2 regions of the Halovibrio sp. HP20-59 genome follow, and region 1 is predicted to be linked to the other one. Evidence: predicted binding sites of a transcription regulator. Region 1 holds the regulator's gene; the other holds the start of a gene.

Region 1 (5,209 bases):
CTCAGCTTTGTGCTCAATCGCTTTGATGGCTGGCTGGCGCATTGGATGGCGATGGTGCCTGCTTGGCTTGAGTGGCTATCGTGGCTCATCTGGCCGCTCTTTGTTATCAGCCTGATCGTCGTTGTATTTTTTACCTTCACGCTAGTGACCAGCTTTATCGCCGCTCCTTTTTACGGCTTTTTGGCCGCCAAAGTGGAAGTCCAAGTCACCGGCCGAGAACCTTTGGATGACCGCGGCCTTGCCAAAACAGCCATTGATGCGATTGGTCGGGAGTTCGTCAAGCTCGCCTACATCCTACCTCGCACCGCCGTTCTGTTTGTGATTAGCTGGATTCCCGGCGTGAATTTAGTTGCCCCGCTACTCTGGGCGCTGTTTTCGGCCTGGGTAATGGCGATCACCTACTTGGATTATCCAATGGATAACAACAAGGTGACGTTTACCGATATGCGGCAGCGCTTGGCTAAACGCTGGTGGCCAAGCCTGACCTATGGCGGATTAATCACCCTCATTACCTGGATTCCACTGGCCAATTTATTCCTGATTCCCGGCGCGGTGGCGGGCGCTGTCCTTATGTGGGATGCCCACTACAGAAGCGCTCGTGAGACGACATCACCGTGACACCTCGCTTAACGTATAACGCTCGCCAAACCACGTTGCTACCTTTTGATTAACGCTTATCTACCGGGGAACAAACCTGTGTTAAAACCTCTATTAAAACCTGTGTTAAAACGTATCTCCTGGCTGGGCGGTGCACTCTTGATTGGGGCTATGTCGATTTCCCTGGCATCGATGGCGATGGCCCACGACGTGCAAACAGACACACTGCGTATCGCCCACCCCTTCGCCACACCGACGCCACCAGGCGCTATCAACGGTGCTGCCTATGTGGATATCACCGCCTTTTCAGTCCCTGTTACCCTGGTCAGCGCACATAGCCCTGTCAGTGCTGATGTAGAACTGCACGACATGCAGATGGATGGCGATATGATGCAGATGCGTCATGTCAATGAGCTGCGTATCGAGGCAGGTGACACTTACACCATGCGCCCTGGTGGGGGCTATCACTTAATGTTGATTGGATTAACCAAGCCGCTTAAAGAAGGTGCGCAGTTTCCTCTCACCCTAACTTTCGCGGAACAGGGTGATGTTGATATAGAGGTCTGGGTACAAAGCGCCCAAGAGGGTAGCGAAGCCGCTGACGGGCACCACCATTGATATGCTGGCAAAAATTAGGCCCTGCGTAACAGCAGGGCCTAAGGACACAACGTGTAGACAATAACTAAGGCTAGCTTCCTTTCCTTTTGCGGGGCTCCAACCTTGGATTTTAACCCTGACTAGCGTTTTGATTGCCGTCTGATTCATTCCATGAATCGCTATGTATCCCTATCAATGTGACATCCTTGAGCATTTTTCTTTGCCACTTAATAGTAGTGTATTTCGCGACAAATGCAAAGATTTGTTACCAAACGTTTCCGTCATGCTTGTCTTTCATTAAGCCAGCAGGCATCAGCGTAAGGAGCGAAAATAAGTAATCGCACAAAAATTAGGCCCCAACAATGTGGGGCCCGATATCAGAATAAGTATAGGTAGTAACTAACGCTAGCTTCCACTCCTTGTGCGGGGATCCAACCTTGGAATTAACCCTGACCAGCGTTTTGACCACCTACCGATTCATCCTTGAATCCTGTGACATCCTTGCCTTTCAACATCCTGTTGTTCGCTTCATCGTCCTATGGTGAAGCATTCTTTGATATCTTAACTGATTGAATAAGACTGTTTTTACAGTACTGTCTATTCACTTAACCATTATGCTGCAGAAGATATGCCAAGCAGCCAAAATAAAAAAATTATCTATTTAAAAACAGAGAGTTAATAAATAAAACAATACCTAAAGGAGTGCCTCAATGACACAATAAACCCTTTAGAAGTGTGTAAAAAAGGCACATGCGTAACACTGAACCACCCTTACATGTCAATATTACATACTTCTACAAATATCGTGCGGCGAGACATTTGCTAAATTAAAAGAGTCGCGAGGCGGGGAAGAGGCAGCGAAACAGCGCGCCTTTACCGGGGTGGGATTCAATCTGCAGTTGGGCATCGTGGCGTAACAACACATGCTTTACGATTGCCAGGCCTAAACCGGTGCCGCCGGTCGCTTTGCTGCGGCCCTTATCAACGCGGTAGAAACGTTCGGTTAAACGAGGTATATGCACCGGGTCAATCCCTTCACCGTCATCTTCGACATCGATGCAGCCGTCGCCGTTAGCAGTCGCTTTCCAGCGTAAGGTAATGTGACTGCCCGGTGGCGTGTAGCGCACGGCATTGAAGGCAAGGTTAGAAACGGCACTGCGGATTTCTTGTTCGCTACCCAGCAAACGGGCGTCGTTCTCAACCGCCACGCTGATGGTATGACGCTGGTGTGATAGTGCCAACGCATCGTCGCATACACTCTGGAGTAGCGGCCCAAGCGACAGAGGATGGTGGTCCTTTCCGCCTTGATCAATTTCCAAGCGTGACAGCAGCAATAGATCATTGACCAAATTTTGCATGCGCTGGGTTTGTTCCTGCATTTGCTGAATACTGCGCCCTAAACGTGGCGGCAGCTGATCGCTAATATCACTATAGGTTTCCAAATAGCCGGAAAGCACCGTTAATGGCGTACGCAGCTCATGCGACACATTGGCGACAAAGTCGCGGCGCATTTGCTCCAGGCGATGCAAACGGGTGATATCGCGAGCCATTACCAAACGCTCGTCGTCGCCGTACAGGGTGATTTGGTACTGCAGGATACGCCGCTCGTCTATCGGCGAGGTTAGCGTCAGCGGTTCGCTGTAATCGCGGGAATTAAAGTAGCGAATAAAGCTCGGGTCACGCAGAAGGTTGGTAATATGCTGGCCGCGATCATGGGCGGTTTGTAGCCCCAGCATGTTCGTCGCCGCGCTATTCCACCACTCTAAATCGCCGTGGCGATCGAGCATCACTACACTGTCGCGCATCGCTTCCGACGATTCTTGAATACGCGCTAAGGTCGCGCGCAGTCGACTTTGGGTGATGCGCTGGCTTTTTTGGTAGCGGTATAAACGGTCAAACAGCTCACCCCACATCCCGCGGGCGGCGGGTGGTTCATCGTGGGGTTGAAGGGTTAACCACAGGTAAAGCTCACGGAGCCGGCGCAAATGGTAAAAGAGACATACCGCAAGCCCTGCCGAAAGCCCCAGCCCAGCCGCGCCTAGCAGCCAGCCAATGCAAGTACCCAGCGTTGCCAGCCAGGCTAGTCGCCACAGTTCACGGCTCCATAAGCGCACATTTACACCCGTGCGGAGAAACGGTATCCGGTACCCCGAACCGTTTGAATCAGGTTTTGATGCACATCGCCCAGCGCCTTACGCAAGCGCCGAATATGCACGTCGACCGTGCGCTCTTCAACGTAAACGTTGCCGCCCCATACTTGGTCAAGCAACTGGCTACGCGTGTAAGCGCGCTCTTGGTGCGTCATAAAAAACTGCAGCAAACGGTACTCGGTGGGCCCCATTTCCAGCGCTTTGCCGTGAGCACTGACCCGATGGCTCACGGGGTCCAGCAGCAAGCCATTGATCTCGATGGGATCTTCAACGCCACGCGGTGTGGCACGACGCAGCACGGCTTTTAGACGCGCCACCAATTCCCGCGGCGAAAACGGCTTAGTAATATAGTCATCGGCACCGGCCTCAAGCCCCTGAATTTTATTATCCTCCTCGCCTTTGGCGGTCAGCATAATAATGGGTATCTCGGCGGTTGCCTCTTCACGCTTTAAGCGCCTAGCCAGCTCGATGCCGCTGGTGCCGGGCATCATCCAGTCAAGTAACAATAAATCAGGTTGATGGTCGACCACCATGGCATGGGCATCTTGGGCGTTATCCGCTTCCAACACGCGATAGTCAGCCATTTCCAGCGCCACCGCAATCATCTCGCGAATCGACGCTTCATCATCGACAATCAGAACGGTTTTGGCGGTCATACCAGAGCCTCACGGTGTTCAAAGAAAACTGGCTCAAAGAAATCTAGTTCAATGAAAACTAGCTCAGAGAAAAAAGTTTAATGACATGTCAGTGACGATCACACCATGACTTGATGACAGTTACATGACAACCATCACTATTAGCCCACCGCCGGCCACCAACTTAATATAATACCCGCAAAAATCAGCAGGCCCGACCAAAAATTATTCAGAAACGCTTGAAAGCACGCGCCTCGTTCGCGCCGGTAAATCAACCGCTGCTGATGTATAAACGTTGCCGCCATGGCAGCAAGCCCTAACCAAAAGAACCCGCCTAACGCTACCTGCCAGCCCACCCACGCCAGCAACCCTAACGTTGCCAGCTGGAGTAAACCAATTATCAAACGATCGGCGTTTCCAAACAGCACGGCCGTGGATTTAATGCCCACTTTTACATCATCGTCGCGATCCACCATGGCGTATTGGGTATCGTAGGCCACTGTCCACAGCACGTTGGCGCCAAACAGTAACCAAGCCTCCAGCGGAACATGGCCCTGCACGGCGCCGAAGGCCATCGGAATCGCCCAGGAGAAAGCCGCCCCTAGCACTACCTGCGGGAAGTGGGTGTAGCGCTTCATAAACGGATAAATAATCGCCAGCGCGACGCCGCCCAGCGAGAGCAAAACGGTAAACCAGTTGGTCAGTAAAACCAGTACAAAGGCAGCGGCCACCAAGGCGGCAAACAGCGACTGGGCTTCGGTTTCGCTAATCCGCCCCGTCGCCAGGGGGCGATTTTTAGTGCGCTTCACATGGCCATCAAAATGCCGATCGGCGTAGTCGTTGACCACGCATCCCGCCGCGCGCATGACATACACCCCGGCGATAAAAATCAGCAGCACATTGCGTTTGGGCACTCCATCCGCAGCAATCCACAGGGCCCACAGCGTCGGCCACATCAGCAGCCAGGTGCCAATGGGTCGGTCTAAGCGCATTAAGTGTAGAAAATCAGCCACGCGAGCAAATCCCTTCGGCCGCAGCAGTGAACGATCCATGCTTACCTCTCGAAATGAGACACTATAATTCAACGACTTTAGCGCGAAGGCAGACCAAGGTCATCCGTCATCGCCGGCAAAAAGAACTCCTGCACTAATAGTGACAGGCCACCGTGTTGATAGCCGTGCTTAGAGCCATGATAAAAAACGGAGCGACGGCCCCAAGCGCAGTCGTTTT
Region 2 (5,209 bases), on a different contig from region 1:
GGCAGGGTGAGGGCCGGCCAGTACCACGCGGCCTTCATCGCGCAGCGCTTCCAGGCGCGCCAAATGGTCGGGTCGAGCCGCTAAGCGGCGTTCTAAGCTATTGGGTACATCTTCACTCATAATGGCATACAGCATTTGGGGTTAACTCCTTGATAAGACGAGGATGCAAAGTGACCGTTAATTGACCGCAATGGCATAAGCGCGCACCATATCTTAACCATTACGAACGTTTTATTCACAGCTGAAAAAGCGCATTCTGACAAACTGGCCACACGGCGTCATTTATGTCCCGACTTCCTAATACCTTTGATGCCGATCAGCGCTACCCAGTTGATTTGCACATGCACTCAACCGCTTCCGATGGTGCGTTAACGCCCACCGAGCTGGTAACCCTGTGTGCCGAACGCGGGCTGACGCACATGTCGCTCACCGATCACGATACCATGGACGGCATTGAAGAAGCGGGCCACGCAGCGGAGAAAGCAGGGCTGTGTCTTATCCCCGGCTGTGAGTTATCCACACGCTGGCAGGGCGTCAATATCCATGTGGTGGCGCTGATGCCCGGCGGCTTACAGGGGGCAATGGTGGAGGGCCTGATTCAGCAGCGTGAAGCGCGGATACAGCGTGCAGTAGTGATCGCCGAAAGACTGGAAAAAGTCGGTTTATCCAACGCGCTGGAAAAAGCCCGACTGCACGCAGGCAGCGACCGCCCGCTAGGCCGCCCGGACTTTGCCCGCGCGCTGGTGGCAGAAGGCGTGGTGCCGGACTGGGCCAGCGCCTTCAAGCGCTATTTAGGCAGCGGTAAAAAGGGCGATGTTAAAGCCCACTGGCCGGAAATCAGCGAAGCCGTGAGCTGGATCGTCGATTCCGGTGGTGTGGCCGTGATTGCCCATCCACTGCGCCACGGCTTAACCCGGCGCAAGCGTGGCCTGTTGATGGATACTTTTCAGGCGGCGGGCGGCCAAGCGGTTGAACTGGTCAGCGGCCAGCAAAACCCGGATAGCACCCGTGATCTGGCGCGTCAGCTAGTGGAGCGCGACCTATACGCCTCCATGGGCAGCGATTTTCACTTCCCTGGCAGTCATGCGGCGCCCGGCAGCATGAGCCTAGTGCCGCGCACGGCGGCGCGCCCCATATGGCAGCACCCTCGTTTGGTGCATCTGCGCGATGCGTTACCCGGCCTACTGGCGGTCGGTTAAATCACAGCCGGGTCATTTCAGAAGCCGGTCAGTTAAAAGCCAAGTCGGCTATGCTGTATACGCAGTGTCTACGGATAGGAGTTACCAATGAGCCAATATTTTCAGATTCACCCGGAAAACCCCCAAAAGCGCCTCATCGATCAGTCGATTGCGATCATTCGTAAAGGCGGTGTGGTCGCGTATCCAACAGATTCGGGCTATGCCCTTGGCTGCCACCTGGGTGAGAAGAAAGCCATCGAGAAGATTAAATGGCTACGTTCACTGGACGATAAACACAACTTCACCCTGGTGTGCTCCGACCTCTCGGAAATTGGCACCTACGCCAAGGTGGATAACGATGTATTTCGGTTGCTGAAAGCCCATACCCCCGGCCCTTACACCTATATTCTGGATGCCACCTCAGAAGTACCGCGCTTACTGCTGCATCCCAAGCGTCGCTCGATTGGCGTGCGTGTGCCGGATCATCGTATTACCCACGCATTACTGGCCGCATTAGGCGAGCCGTTGATGAGCGTCACGCTGATTCCGGTGGGCGATGACCTGCCCATGAACGACCCGGAAGAGATCCGCGAGCGTTTTGGCGCCCACCTGGATGCCATTATCGACGGCGGCGCCTGCCATTTAGACCCCACCAGCGTCATCGACCTGCGCGAACTGCCGCCGAAAATCATCCGTGAAGGGCGCGGCGATATCACGCCTTTTCAGGCTTAGCGCTAGGCGTAAGCTAGTCAGCCGCCGGTTCTTCTTGCGCGTCTTTTTACGTGGCTCGTCGCTATTGTCGTCTAGCTGAAATGAATCCCGATACAGCCCTGAAACGAGCATCCAATGGCTAGCGCAGCGCGGTTTGGTGCGCCAAACGATGCGCGAGCGCTAACGCCGCTTTACCGTAGGCCGTATTGGGCTGGCCGTACTCATCGAGCGCGCCGGGAAGTGCCTGGGCATAGCGGCGAGCGGTGGTATCCAGTTCGGGATGGTCGGCGAGGGTGGCCAGTGCCTGCTTGGCGTCGCTTAGAAAACTGGCTTGTTGGCTGTCGTGGTAGGCGTCCAGCGCCAGCGTAGCGCGGTGCAGCCACTCGGCAGGGGAATGAGCCTCGGGCAACGGCCAATACTGGTTGCTCAGTGCATTGCCGCGAGACGCCTTACTGCTGTCCGAAGGGCGCAGCGGCACCTGTTCGGCAAGCATGAGAGCTAGCGTCCATAACGCTTCAGGTTCGCCGCTCTTTAATTCCAGTTCCAACTCGCGAATCGGCGTACGGTAGCCATCGCTAATAATTTCGCCCTCATCCAATACCAACTCGATATGACTCTCCTGACCTTGTACGCCCTCTTTTAGCTGCCAGCTACGCCGTGTGAAATCGGTGCTGAGTTGGGGGGCGAGGGCCTCTAGCACACCGCTGAGTTCGCCTTGGAAAGGAGGGAGTTTTGCAATTGAAGCGAGATCCAGCTGTGGGCTAGACACCTGCCATTCCCACTCTTCGCGTTGTGAGAGTCCACCACCGCCTTGGCCTGCGGTTTTCACCGTTTGTAGCACTTGGTTGTCTACCTGGCGTAGGCGTAGCGCAATGCGTGCCTCGGCTAAATCGCCCTGTGGGGTATCAAAGTAAGTGTTGGTCAGCGATTGCTGATGTTCGGGGTGTGCAGCGAGATGCGGGTGTTGAGTAAGCGCCGCAGGCCCTGTAGGGGCGAGGGCCAGTTTAAGTTCCACTTCCATGGGGTTTAGGCTTTTCATGACGCTAGCCACCTCGTTATCGTGACATTTAGATGAATATTTGATGACATTTGTGAACTTTTCATGACGGCGGCGGACGCACTCTTTATACTGGCGCCGCCATTTCCAGGCTCCCCGAAAACAGGCTAAAAGGCATTATGGTTACCTCCAATCCTTTTTCTTCGATGTTTGGCCGCTCGCCATTCCAGCCGTTATTGGCGCATATCGTCAAGACGAATGAATGTGCTGATCAGCTGTTGCCGTTTTTTGAAGCAACCCTTGCCAATGACTGGGACACCGCGGCAAAACTGCGCGAAAACGTCACCCATCTAGAACATGACGCCGATACGCTGAAAACCGAGCTGCGGTTGAACCTGCCCAACACCATGTTCCTGCCGGTCTCGCGTTCTGACCTGCTCGACCTGATCAGCGTACAGGACAAAATTGCCAATAAGGTACGCGACATTACCGGCATTATGCTGGGGCGTAAAATGCGCGTGCCGGATGAGCTGGCTGATCCCATGCGTGACTATATCCGAACCAGCGTTGCCTGTGTGGCACAAGCACGCCAAGCGTTGGAAGAGCTCAAGGATCTACTTGAGTCCGGCTTTGGTAAAAACGTCTCTGATGTGATGCAGAAGATGATCCGTGAACTGCATACCCTAGAACACCAAGCCGATGACCAGCAGGTGATTATTCGTCGTCAGCTGTTCTCCCTTGAGAGCCAGTTGCCCCCCGTCGATGTGATGTTTCTCTACAAGATCATTGAATGGGTTGGCGAACTATCCGACCGCGCCGAGCGCGTGGGTAGCCGTCTGCAGATTCTGACTGCCCGCTAAGGGGACTTACATGCTGATTATTGCCCAGTACGGTGAAATCTTCATTATTCTGGCCTGTTTGTTTGGCTTCTTTATGGCCTGGGGCGTTGGCGCGAACGACGTGGCCAATGCAATGGGCACCTCGGTGGGGTCGAAAGCGATCACCATCAAACAAGCGATCTTGATCGCTGTTGTTTTTGAATTTCTAGGGGCCTGGTTAGCCGGGGGCGAGGTTACCAATACGATTCGTAAAGGTATTATCGACCCTGAGCTACTGCAGGAGGACCCGCAGCTGCTGGTATACGGCATGCTGGCAGCACTGCTGGCCGCGGGAACATGGCTGCTAGTGGCTTCCATGAAAGGTTGGCCGGTTTCCACGACGCACTCGATTGTCGGCGCGATTGTGGGCTTTGCGGTCGCCGGGCTAGGCCCCGCAATGGTCGATTGGGGTGCAGTTGGCAAGATTGCCGCCAGTTGGGTGGTCTCACCCTTGTTGGCAGGCACCATCGGTTTCGTGCTGTTTAAATCGGTACACCACTTGATTTTCGAGGATGCCAACCCGTTCACGGCCGCCAAACGCTATGTGCCGGGCTATGTGTTTCTGGTGGGCTTTATCGTTTCGATGGTCACGCTGACCAAAGGGTTATCCCACGTAGGGCTCGATCTAACCTTTAATCAGAGCCTGCTGCTGTCGATTCTGCTGGGTCTGGTGATTATGGGCATCGGCCTGATCATGCAGCGGCGTATCAAGTTCGAGCACAATGCTAACGACCACTTCGGCTATGCCAACGTAGAGCGCGTGTTCGGCGTGTTGATGATCTTCACCGCCTGCGCCATGGCCTTTGCCCACGGCTCCAACGACGTGGCGAATGCGGTTGGCCCACTGGCGGCAGTGATCAGCGTGGTGCAAACCGGTGGTGAAATTGGCAGCTCTGCACTGGTGCCTTGGTGGGTGCTGGTACTTGGCGGCGGCGGTATCGTGGTGGGCCTGGTCACCTACGGTCATAAGGTCATCGCGACCGTAGGCACCGGGATTACCGAATTGACTCCCAGCCGTGGCTTTGCCGCTACCCTGGCGGCAGCCACGACGGTGGTGTTGGCCTCGGGCACTGGCCTGCCGATTTCTACTACCCACACTCTGGTCGGCGCGATTCTTGGGGTAGGGCTGGCGCGCGGCATGGCGGCATTGAACCTGCGGGTTATCGGCACAATTGCGGCGTCCTGGCTGATTACGCTGCCCGCAGGGGCAGGTCTCGCAATTCTGTTCTTCTTTATGTTCAAGGGCATGTTCGGCTAAATTTAGGCTCGAACGCTTTTAGACACCGTTAAGCGATACCATCACAGCGGCATCTTCATGTTTATCTGCATTAGATTGAGCAGATTGGCATTTGAAGGTGCCGCTGTTTTTCGTGCTCTGGTAAAGTAACCGGAGTCTGTTTTTGAGATTGTTTTTGAGATTGTTTTGAGACTGTTTTGAGACTGTT

The links. The regulator PhoB, encoded in region 1, activates phosphate uptake and scavenging genes when phosphate is short. The targets are predictions, from matches to a motif close to TGTCATANNNNTGTCANA.
Region 2: the regulator PhoB is predicted to act here: its motif matches at 2,960-2,977, upstream of RZA33_RS10900 (CYTH domain-containing protein).

Annotation. Positions count from the first base shown of each region.
Region 1 covers NZ_JAWJUW020000009.1:28,474-33,682, forward strand. The annotation lists gene cysZ (sulfate transporter CysZ) at 1-618, shown strand, start outside; gene RZA33_RS11600 (copper chaperone PCu(A)C) at 697-1,215, shown strand; gene phoR (phosphate regulon sensor histidine kinase PhoR) at 2,022-3,308, opposite strand; gene phoB (phosphate regulon transcriptional regulator PhoB) at 3,311-4,000, opposite strand; gene ubiA (4-hydroxybenzoate octaprenyltransferase) at 4,141-5,031, opposite strand; gene RZA33_RS11620 (chorismate--pyruvate lyase family protein) at 5,070-5,209, opposite strand, start outside.
Region 2 covers NZ_JAWJUW020000008.1:24,755-29,963, forward strand. The annotation lists gene RZA33_RS10885 (YciI family protein) at 1-135, opposite strand, end outside; gene RZA33_RS10890 (PHP domain-containing protein) at 285-1,199, shown strand; gene RZA33_RS10895 (L-threonylcarbamoyladenylate synthase) at 1,287-1,910, shown strand; gene RZA33_RS10900 (CYTH domain-containing protein) at 2,029-2,928, opposite strand; gene RZA33_RS10905 (TIGR00153 family protein) at 3,066-3,746, shown strand; gene RZA33_RS10910 (anion permease) at 3,757-5,022, shown strand.